DNA from 3 places in the Cutibacterium nasicola genome. Region 3 is predicted to be linked to each of the others. Evidence: riboswitches for the same ligand, from Rfam matches in the RefSeq annotation. Region 3 holds a riboswitch; each other region holds the start of a gene.

Region 1 (3,270 bases), 230 kb from region 3:
ACGGCTCGCACACGGTGATCATTACACGCATCCGCGAAGTTTCCCCGGCGTCGTCCGGCAAGCCCTCGCGGCTATCGAGAGGAGCAAAGCATGACCAGCCAACTCACTGTTCACGCCATCCGCTGGAGTGGAGGATGGGAACTCCACCTCGACGACGACAATTGCACCCAAGTTCGCACCCTCGACCAGGCAGACCGGCAGGTACGCGACTACCTCGACACCCTCGACGAGGCCACCAGTCATGACGATTGGGACATCACCATTATTCCCGAGATCGGCGGATACGATCAGGCGATGGCTGCGCGGGCACAAACCCGCGCAGCCATCGAGGCCCAGGCAGCCGCCGCTGTCGCCTCACGCGAAGCTGTGCGGACGCTTCGCGCGCAGGGGTTGACGATGGCTGAGTGTGCGTCCATTCTCGGTGTCACCCGGGGCAGGGTCGCCCAGCTTGCCCGCTGATGGGGAATGTGCGGGATCGATGGAACGACGCCAACCCTAACGGCGGTAAAAGGGTGCGCAGTGCACGTTGGAGCCGTGGGAAGCGTTGGCAGGTGGTCTGGGTGGACGACCGGTTGGCGCCATTGGCGCTCGTGTGCCCACAAGGAGGCGGCGGCCCTGATCCGCGAGCATGAGGTCAGTCCGTCAAAGCTGCCGGTGTGACGCTGGATGAGTGGATGCATCGGTGGATGACGGGGCGGTTGGATTGGCGCGAGTCGGCGCGACAGGTTGTTGATGACGAGATCATTGAGGTCAATCCGCGCGTGGGGGTCCGCCTGCCAGCTGTGTGGCCGTCGAAGCTGGCGATTCTTTCAATCGACCAGGTGGATCACATCGCGACGGTGATGACACCACGTCAGCGGTCGATGGTCGTGGTGGTGGCTGCGACTGGCATGAGGCAGCGGGAGTTACGCGGACTGACATGGGATCGAGTCGCTGGCGATCGCATGAGGATTGATCGACAGCTGTTGTCCGGCGGCGCTGATGCCACCTGGGGGCCTCCGAAGACTCCCCGGGCGGTGCGCACGATTGCGCTGGGGCGGGTCGCGAGACAGGCCCTTGAGGGGCGGCGCGAGAGCTTTGGCGGGGGCCTGAGGGGCTGGTGTGGGCGACCAGGGTGGTCTGGCGTATGGCCGGGCGGATCTGGGGCGATCGTGACGTCGCGCCGTGGAGGGCCTCGAGCTGTGGCCGAGGTCGGGGTGGCATGACCCGAGGCATTTTCACGCCTCGCTGCTCATTCACGCGGGGATGTCTCCGCATCCGACCTGGCTTACAGGATGGCTCGTCCTCCAGTCATCGGGTCGATGAAGTTCGGAATTCGCACTCCCAGCCTGTCCAAGTCCATCTCGGACAGGATGCGTGGCCGAGTCACGAGGACCGTCAAGCGCACCCTCGTCCCCGGTACGGCCGCAGGGGAATGGGATGGCTGCGGGACCCGCGTCGAGCCGCCTACAACAAAGTTTTTACCGGAAGACGACGATTCGTTTCGGTGATCGGTTCAAGTGAGGTGAATCACCCCTGACGGAGGGTATACGAAGGGGGTGATAACATCCTCGGGTCAGGTTGCTGGTGCCCCCATCAGCGCTGGAATCCGGTGAGAAGCCGGAGCTGACGCGCAGCGGTATGACTGATCTGCCCCGGCCGACGCCACTGGTGCCGTGAGCACTGGGAAGGAGCCGGGAACGGAGACGAGGTCGAGCCCGAAGACCACCTGACGACGCCCTGTCGGTACTCGGCCGCGCACGCCGGACACAGAAAGTTGGTTTCCTCATGCCCGTCACCTCGTCATTCCTTCGCCGCGCCCTCGTGGCGTCGGTGTTTTCCACCCTCCTGCTCGCGGGATGTGCCGGTGCCCCCAAGGATTCCGCGTCCTCACCATCGGCTTCCGCCTCCGTATCGGCTTCTGGATCGGTCACCATCACCAACTGCGGTCAGCAGGTCACCCTTGACAAGCCTGCCACGCGGGCGGTGACCCTCAACCAGGGAGCCACCGAGGACGTGCTGGCCATCGGCGGTGAGTCCAAACTCGTCGGCACCGCGTACCTTGACAGTGACATCCCGACGAAGTGGAAGAAGGCCTATGACTCGGTCGAGGTGCTCTCCAAGGAATACCCGTCCAAGGAGACCTTCCTTGCTGCCAAGCCTGATCTGGCACTGTCGTCGTATTCCAGTGCCTTCACCGACAAGGCTGTCGGTACCCGCGATGAGCTGAAGAAGCAGGGAATTGCCACCTATATCAGTCCCTTCGGCTGCCCGAAGGGCACGCCGTCAGTCGAGGCGACCTGGGACAACGTCTGGAAGGAGATGCGCGAGGTCGGAACCCTGATCGGCGCCAAGAAGGCTGCTGACAAGGCTATTTCCGAGCAACGCGATGCCCTCGAGGAGGTCACCGGGAACAAGCACGGCACCGGTACGTCCATCGTGTGGTTCGACTCCGGGGACAAGACCCCGTTCATCGGTGCCGGTCATGGCGGTCCGCAGCTCCTCATGGATGCGGTGGGTGCCAAGAACCTGTTCGCCAGTCTGGACGGCGGTTGGTCAGACGGCTCCTGGGAGAAGATCGTCGCATCCAATCCTGACGTCATCGTCGTCGCCGATGCCAGCTGGTCCACGGCGACGTCGAAGATCGACTATATGAGGAAGGACCCCGTCCTCAGCCAGATGAAGGCCGTCAAGGAGAACAAATTCGTCACCGTGCCGTTCTCCCAGAGCACCCCTGGTGCCGAACTCGTGGACGGTGCCAAGACTCTCAATGACGGTCTGGCGAAGATCGCCGGCAAGTGAGTCGCTGGCGCAGCTGGCTGATCGTCGCCGGCTTCATCATCGCCCTGGTCGGTAGTGTCCTCGTGGTGCTGGGAATCGGGGCGGTGCACCTTCCTGTCCATGACGTCGCGAAGGTGATGGCCCGACGATTCCGCCTCATCGAGGGTGCCGACGTTACTATTCTCGACGATCAGATCGTCTGGCAGCTGCGGGCCCCGCGTGTCATCGGGTCAATGGCCGTGGGTGCCCTGCTGGCGATGTGTGGCGCGGTGTTGCAGACCCTGACGGGTAATGACCTGGCTGATCCTTATCTGCTCGGCATCTCCAGTGGAGCCTCGGTCGGTGCGGTCTTCGTCCTTATCGTCGGGATCTCCAGCGCTCTGGGGCAGTCCGTCCTCATGGCACTGGCCTCATTCGGTGGGGCGGTCGGAGCCCTGATCATGGTGCTGGCCATGGCCACTGGCAAGTCCGGGGAGTTACCCGCCAGCCGGACGATCCTGGCTGGGGTGG
Region 2 (3,270 bases), 1.1 Mb from region 3:
GGATCCTCATCGTGTCAACCCTGGCCCTCATTGCAGGAAGACGGAATCATCATGCACGTATCACCGTGACCCTGATTATTGGATTGGTTGCGACGGCGTTCATCGGCTTTCACACGGCCAAAGGCATAGGTCCGCTGCCCGCCCCCGAACCGGACCACAGATCTGTCTGAGAGATAGTGATCCCGTGGTGTGCGCGTGGGAATCTCACGATCTCGAGCTGTTGGGCCCCGTGGCCCGGAAAGCAGACACAGCGTGGAGAGCACGTCCCCAAGGAATACAGGCAAGGTGCGCAGGAATCAACCCACGAAACCATGTGGCGGTCGACATCTGCGATATCCGTATCTGAGCCGCCGTCGAAGGCGGTTATGACCGTTGCCTCGGGATTGGCCATCGCCCCGTGTCAGGACCACAAAGATCAGGTGGCAGTCTGGGTTCTCGACACTCAGGATCGCGTCGTCGCCTGACTGACGAAACATTCGGGAATAGCGATGACGGGTCAGGAGTTTTCTCCTGAGACGCGCGAATGGCTGAAGTCCATGGATCGGCTGTCCATCCAGGACCAAGCCAGGATTTTCGAAGATTATCGATCTCGACTGCGAAAATGCTGAGAGGACACATAGCGCTTGGTTGGAGAGCCTGGGCGCGCAATCGATCATCGGAATTGTCTCCACCCGCAACATCGTTGGGCTGTCCGGCTTCAACCTTCTCACAAACGCCATTGGCATCAAGAAATTGTCATCCACCCCTGCAATCATCTGGGTTCTGACAAGCTTTCTGTTGGGGAGAACGGAAAATTACACATCCTGGTGGTCATGGCCGATCAAGGATCGGGCGGACGTGATGTCGGCGATATTGTCCGGGGTTCTTTGCCTTCTCGGAATCCTCATCTCGCTTATCAAGCCTCGTCAGACGGTGTAGCCCTTGGTGATTCCCATGCACCCTTGAGCGGATCCGGACAGTTACCCAGCCTCGTGGATCCAGGATGTTCCACGCTGATCGACTTCCCGTGCCGCATGAATACCTTGCGATATGCACTCCTCCATGGCCGCGCACCAGCCTGGCCGTGGCCCTGGGTGCCGGATGCTCCTTCGTGGCTCGCGCCATAGACTCCGACCGCGCACACCCCAATCGGCATCTTCCGCGATGAGAATCGCCCCCACCTACGACGACCAAGCCCGCACCCAAGCCCAGCTCGCCGCCGGGGACACCACCGACCAAGACTCCCACGACGCCGCTCTAGCCACCGTGCTGACCGGTAACCGACACCTAACAGGTGTACTCTGTGCCAGGCAGTACCCTCCAAGACCGACGATCCACGTCACCTTGGGCGGTGCTGGCACCGCAGCCACAGGGGAATTCGGTGCGATACCGGAACTGACCCGCAACCGTGAGGGGCCCACCCCCGAGTCGGAGTACCTGGGTTGTCGAAGGAACATCACACACCGTCGAGGACTGCGGTGAGTTCGACCCGGGAGCCTTCCCTGTCCGCAACGCAGCCTCAGGAAGAAGACCCGCCACATGCTCAGACTCACTCGATGGATCGCCGGCCTCGCTGCCGGTGCACTCATCGCATCACCATTCACAACATCAGCATTCGCCAACCCACCATCCACCCCATCACACACACCCCTCACCACCACCGACGACGGCTCCACCCCCTACTGCTTCAACCCACCAACCAACCCAGTCAAAGGCGCCATGTGGCCCGGATCGATCAACGACACCGCCGCCACCAGCACCTACGTCGCAAAAGCCGCTGACTGGCTCGCCAACAAATGGAAACAAGACCCCAAGAACTACAGACAAGCCGGCGGCATCGCTGACGGCATCATCGCCCTGGTCGGCTCCGATGCCCACCCCGACACCGTCACAGAAATGACCACAGCCCTCAAAAAAACCGGCCCGAAATACATCGAAAACAACCCGGCCGGCCTGGCAAAAGTCATCATGACCGCCGAAATCCTCGGAGACGACCCCACCTACTTCCTCGGCAAGGAAACCGGAAACCTGTGGATCAAACTCGCCGGCTACATCAACGACACCAACCCCAACATGCAACGCCGCGTCACCATGTACTGGGGCCCACACCTCATCACCATCGCACTAACCCGAGCCAACCGCCCAGTACCGAAAACAATTATCGACAAGCTGTTGTCCACCCAGGGCACTGGAGGCACCGATGCCGGCGCTTTCGGCTACACCAAAAAGAACCACGACGGCACCACGACCTTCGTCGGCGACCCCGACTACACCGGTATCGCCCTATCAGACCTAACCCTCCTCCAACACAACCCACACCTCATCCCAGACAACTACAACACCAAAATCACTACAGCCGCCAACCACGCCACCCAATGGGCACTCAACACCAAAACCCACGACGACGGGGACTACTGGGAAACCTACTCCGCCGCCAACTCCACCGGCATGCTCGCCAGCGCACTCGCAGAACGCGGCGAAGACATGACAACCGTCAAACAATGGCTCATCCGCCAACAAAACCTCACGAAAGTCGGCGCATGGCAAGCCCAACGCAACGACCACGAACCCAACATCATGGCCACCGACCAAGCAATCATGGCCATCACCGGCCACGGCTACGCCTCAACATGGTCCGGCAAACCCCCAAAAACACCCCAACCTGCACAACCACCCCAACCCCCAAACCTCAACACACACTGGTGAAGATCACTGTGCTGGGTGACTCGTATTCGGCAGGCAACGGAACCCTGGTCGATGGGTATCCGGCCGATGGGTCATATCGCAGCCCCAAGAACTATGGTTCGGTACTCACCGGCATGCTCAACCAGAAAAACACGGACACAACGTACCAACTCGACGTGCGGGCCTGGAGTGGTGCCCAGATCGCCACCGGAGACCACAACATCATCAGCCAGGCCGATACCATGGATCCCCACACCGGCGTGATCCTCATGACCGCCGGAGGCAACGACCTCAACTTCGCTGACGTCGTCGAAAACTGCTTTGCAGAAATAGCATGGTCAGCAAAAAAGTGCAGCGGGACGGTTGACGCAGCACGCAAGAAGACTGATGCCACGATGACGAACACGGTGACATTGCTGTCACATATCCAGCACCGACTGGCGGATCCGGCTCACACCCGTGTCATCCTGATCGGCTACCCCTACCTCATCCCGGCTGCCGAGGACGTTCCTGGCACGGGCATACCGGCGACCCGTGTCCGGGCCGCCGAGGACGAGTTCCGCGCCCGGCAGGCTGCCACCATCAAGGCCTGGAACACGTCTCATG
Region 3 (3,270 bases):
AGTCGTGAGTTGCTGTCCCGGTTGAACGCCATTGATGGTGAGGGCAAGCTCACCAATGCTGCTGCTCTGGTCTTTGTGGGGCGTCCCGAGCCATGCCTTGACTACATACGTCGTGACATGCCCGGTCAGGACAGCGGTGACCGAGTACGTATTGGTGGGGTATCACTGCTTGAGCAGCTCCAACGGGTGTTCGCCGTCGCGCGGGCGTACAACCCTTTATCGCATGTGTCTTCGGGACTTGTCGAGGGGCAGGTCCGCCAGCTGCCGGAACGTGCCATTCGTGAGGCCATCGTCAATGGGTTGGCTCATCGTGAATGGGGGCTGCCCGATGCAACGCTCATCGAGCACAATGGAGCCGTCTTGCGAGTTACCAGCCCCGGAGGATTCTTCGGAGGTGTGACGGCTGAGAACATCATCACCCACCCATCGACGTCCAGAAACGTTGCTCTCACTGAGCTCTTGGCATCACTTCGAATTGCAGAACGTGAAGGTATCGGAGTTGACCGTATGGTTGGTGATTTGCTTCGCCGGGGGCTTCGCATGCCGACCATTCGGGAAATTGACGGTCCCTATGTGGTGACGACGCTTTCCGGTGTCGATCCTGACGTGGCATGGACATCGTGGCTCACTGGTATGGATGTTCCCGAGCTCATGCAAAATCTCCGCACTTTGATGGTTATGCGTTTCCTCACTGATCATCTCTGGATCGACGAGGACATTCTTGCTCCCTACCTGCAAGTCCCCGTCGAGGAAGTTCACGAAACTCTTGAGCTTCTACGGCAGACGGAGTGTGATGGCGAACCCTTGCTGAAGCCCATCCGCGGCGTTCCCGACGAAGTCCTCCCCGCGTTTACCCTCTCCAAGAGAGCAAACAAGCAGCTGGACATGGAATATGCGAATCGCGGTTTGAAGCGTTCAGTGCCTAGTAGAGCAGTGACGGCTCGTCAATATGCCCGGCATCGAGGGCGTATCAGTACGACAGAATTGGGCGTCATCCTGGATGTGTGGGCTTCCAACGTCGGACAGGTCCTCAAGGATCTCATGGCTGACGGAGTACTGCAGCCTTCGTCAGAGGCAATGGCAGGTCGCGGATTTCACTACCTGTGGACAGGTGACGAGGCATCCTGACTTTTTCAGTCCTTATGATCCATCTCGCCAAGTTCCTGGTCAGGCAGAGCGTGTTCCGGTACACCGGAAAGCTAAGTGCACTTCCCCTTTCGGGGCGGTGGAGCACAACTTTTTGACCGAAAGATTGTACTTGCACCCTCGGATTGGGTGTCTGGGTGCAGTCTTCGAGGCTGCTCCCTGTGGTTCTGGCTGCTGAACCAGTCGAGAAAATTGTGCTTACCCTCGCGCTTGTGCTGTTGAGCAGAATTTTTCAGCCACAAAGTTGTACTCCAGGCATGAAGCGGCGGCGGGAGCACAACTTTTCGCAGTGTGGGGAGCTCTGCGCGGTATGGAGATCCTGTCGGTGGCGGTGTTGTGGTCCGTTCGTCTCTGTGGCAGATGTGTCAGGAGTCGTGGTGTCTGTCACCTGGTGTGGCACGAGGTACCTTGCCGAACTGAATTACCACGCGGGTGCGAAGTACCCCGTCGATTGCGCTCGGTGGGTTCCGAGGCGTGTGCCGCACGCGATCCGGCATGTCTGTGACAAGGGGCTGGCGGACGGCACGTCGCGAAGTGCGTGTCACAGGTGCTAGCCTGTCTCGCATACATGGTGCGGCCCCGATGAGGCCGCAGTGAATCCGGTGAGAATCCGGGACTGTTGCGCAGCGGTGACGGTGACGACGTCGGCAAGACCACTGGGAGTGATCCTGGGAAGGGCCGACCGAGAGTGATCCGAAGTCCGAAGACCCCATGTATGACTTGTGTCGTTCGGGCCTCGCATCAAGGTCCTCGCACCCAGAAGGAACAGCTATGCCTTCCTCGAGACGGTCGGCCGAGCGTGACCGCCGGTTGCGGGTGGCACCCCTGGTGATCATCCTCGTCGTGCTCATCGTCGTCAGCGCCGTCGTCTCGCTGACCATTGGTTCGGAACCATTGCCAATGCGTGGCGTTCTTGACACGGTTGGTGCCAGGATCACTGGTGAGCCGGGCCCCGACCCGACGATCGATGTCATCGTCTGGGACCTGCGTGCCCCCAGGGCACTGCTGGCGATCATCGTCGGAGCCGGACTCGCCCTGGCCGGAAGCGGTATGCAGACCCTGGTGCGCAACCCGCTTGCCGACCCCTACCTGCTGGGTGTCTCGGCCGGTGCGAGTGTGGGGGCCACCGCGGTCATCGCCCTGGGGATGTTTGCCTCCTGGGGCCCTCACCGGCTCACCATCGGAGCCTTGGTGGGGGCATTGGGCGCCGCCGGTCTGGTGTACCTCATCTCCATGGCCCAGGGCGGCATGACGCCGCTGCGGCTGGTGCTCTCGGGCGTCGTGCTCTCTGCGGCATTCTCGGCACTGGCGAGTTTCCTCGTCTTCCGCAGCTCGGACCCGCGCGCGGCGCAGTCGGTGCTGTACTGGATGCTGGGATCGGTGTCCGGTGCCACTTGGGACAGTTTGTGGGTGGCAGCCATCGTCACCGCTCTGTCCGTGGTGCTCATGATCGCCTTCTCGGGTTGGCTCGATGCCCTGGCGGCTGGCACCGACGTCGCTCGATCCCTCGGCATCCCCGACACCAGGGTGCGTAAGGCGTTGTTCGTCGGCAACTCGGTACTCGTCGGGGTGCTCGTGGCGGTCTCGGGCGGCATCGGATTCGTCGGACTCGTCATTCCCCACATGTCACGGCTGCTCGTGGGAGCCAGTCACCGGTCGATGCTGCCCGTCGCCGCCGCCATCGGCAGTCTCTTCCTGCTGTGGGTGGACGTCGGCGCCCGCGTCATCGCGGCACCACAGGAGGTGCCTCTCGGCGTCGTCACCGGGTTCATCGGCGCTCCCATCTTCCTGTACCTCATGGGGCGCAGCCAGTACCGATTCTCGAGTGAGTCATGACACGTCTCGAAGTTTGCAACGTCCAGTGCCGCATCAACGACCGCATCATCGTCGACGACGTCAGTTTCACCGCCGAGCCGGGGGAGCTCACCGCCATCGTCGGCGTCAACGGAGTCGGCAAGTCGACTCTGCTGCGATCCATCGCCGGGGTGCGTCAGTTCAATTCCGGAGACGTCCTGCTCGACGGCACCTCCGTCACCGACTACACCCCCATGAAACGTGCTCGGCTCATGGCCTTCGTCGGGCAGGAGGAGTCGCCATCGCCAGACCTCCTGCTGGGTGAGATGG

Evidence for each region. Region 3 has a riboswitch for cobalamin ahead of ACUCCZ_RS08645 (FecCD family ABC transporter permease). Riboswitches for the same ligand answer to the same signal wherever they lie in the genome.
Region 1: linked by a shared signal. The riboswitch ahead of ACUCCZ_RS07455 (ABC transporter substrate-binding protein) and the one ahead of ACUCCZ_RS08645 (FecCD family ABC transporter permease) in region 3 are both predicted to bind cobalamin.
Region 2: linked by a shared signal. The riboswitch ahead of ACUCCZ_RS01330 (prenyltransferase/squalene oxidase repeat-containing protein) and the one ahead of ACUCCZ_RS08645 (FecCD family ABC transporter permease) in region 3 are both predicted to bind cobalamin.

Annotation. Positions count from the first base shown of each region.
Region 1 is NZ_CP199745.2:1,597,055-1,600,324, reverse strand. It holds gene ACUCCZ_RS07465 (antitoxin HicB) at 91-459, shown strand; gene ACUCCZ_RS07460 (hypothetical protein) at 675-1,205, shown strand; cobalamin riboswitch at 1,541-1,726, shown strand; gene ACUCCZ_RS07455 (ABC transporter substrate-binding protein) at 1,768-2,781, shown strand; gene ACUCCZ_RS07450 (FecCD family ABC transporter permease) at 2,778-3,270, shown strand, end outside.
Region 2 is NZ_CP199745.2:294,858-298,127, reverse strand. It holds partial or broken gene ACUCCZ_RS01345 (hypothetical protein) at 1-608, shown strand, start outside; partial or broken gene ACUCCZ_RS01340 (hypothetical protein) at 655-918, shown strand; partial or broken gene ACUCCZ_RS01335 (2-oxoglutarate synthase) at 1,046-1,123, shown strand; cobalamin riboswitch at 1,305-1,438, shown strand; gene ACUCCZ_RS01330 (prenyltransferase/squalene oxidase repeat-containing protein) at 1,519-2,685, shown strand; partial or broken gene ACUCCZ_RS01325 (PKD domain-containing protein) at 2,679-3,270, shown strand, end outside.
Region 3 is NZ_CP199745.2:1,827,774-1,831,043, reverse strand. It holds gene ACUCCZ_RS08650 (RNA-binding domain-containing protein) at 1-1,128, shown strand, start outside; cobalamin riboswitch at 1,699-1,874, shown strand; gene ACUCCZ_RS08645 (FecCD family ABC transporter permease) at 1,963-2,982, shown strand; gene ACUCCZ_RS08640 (ABC transporter ATP-binding protein) at 2,979-3,270, shown strand, end outside.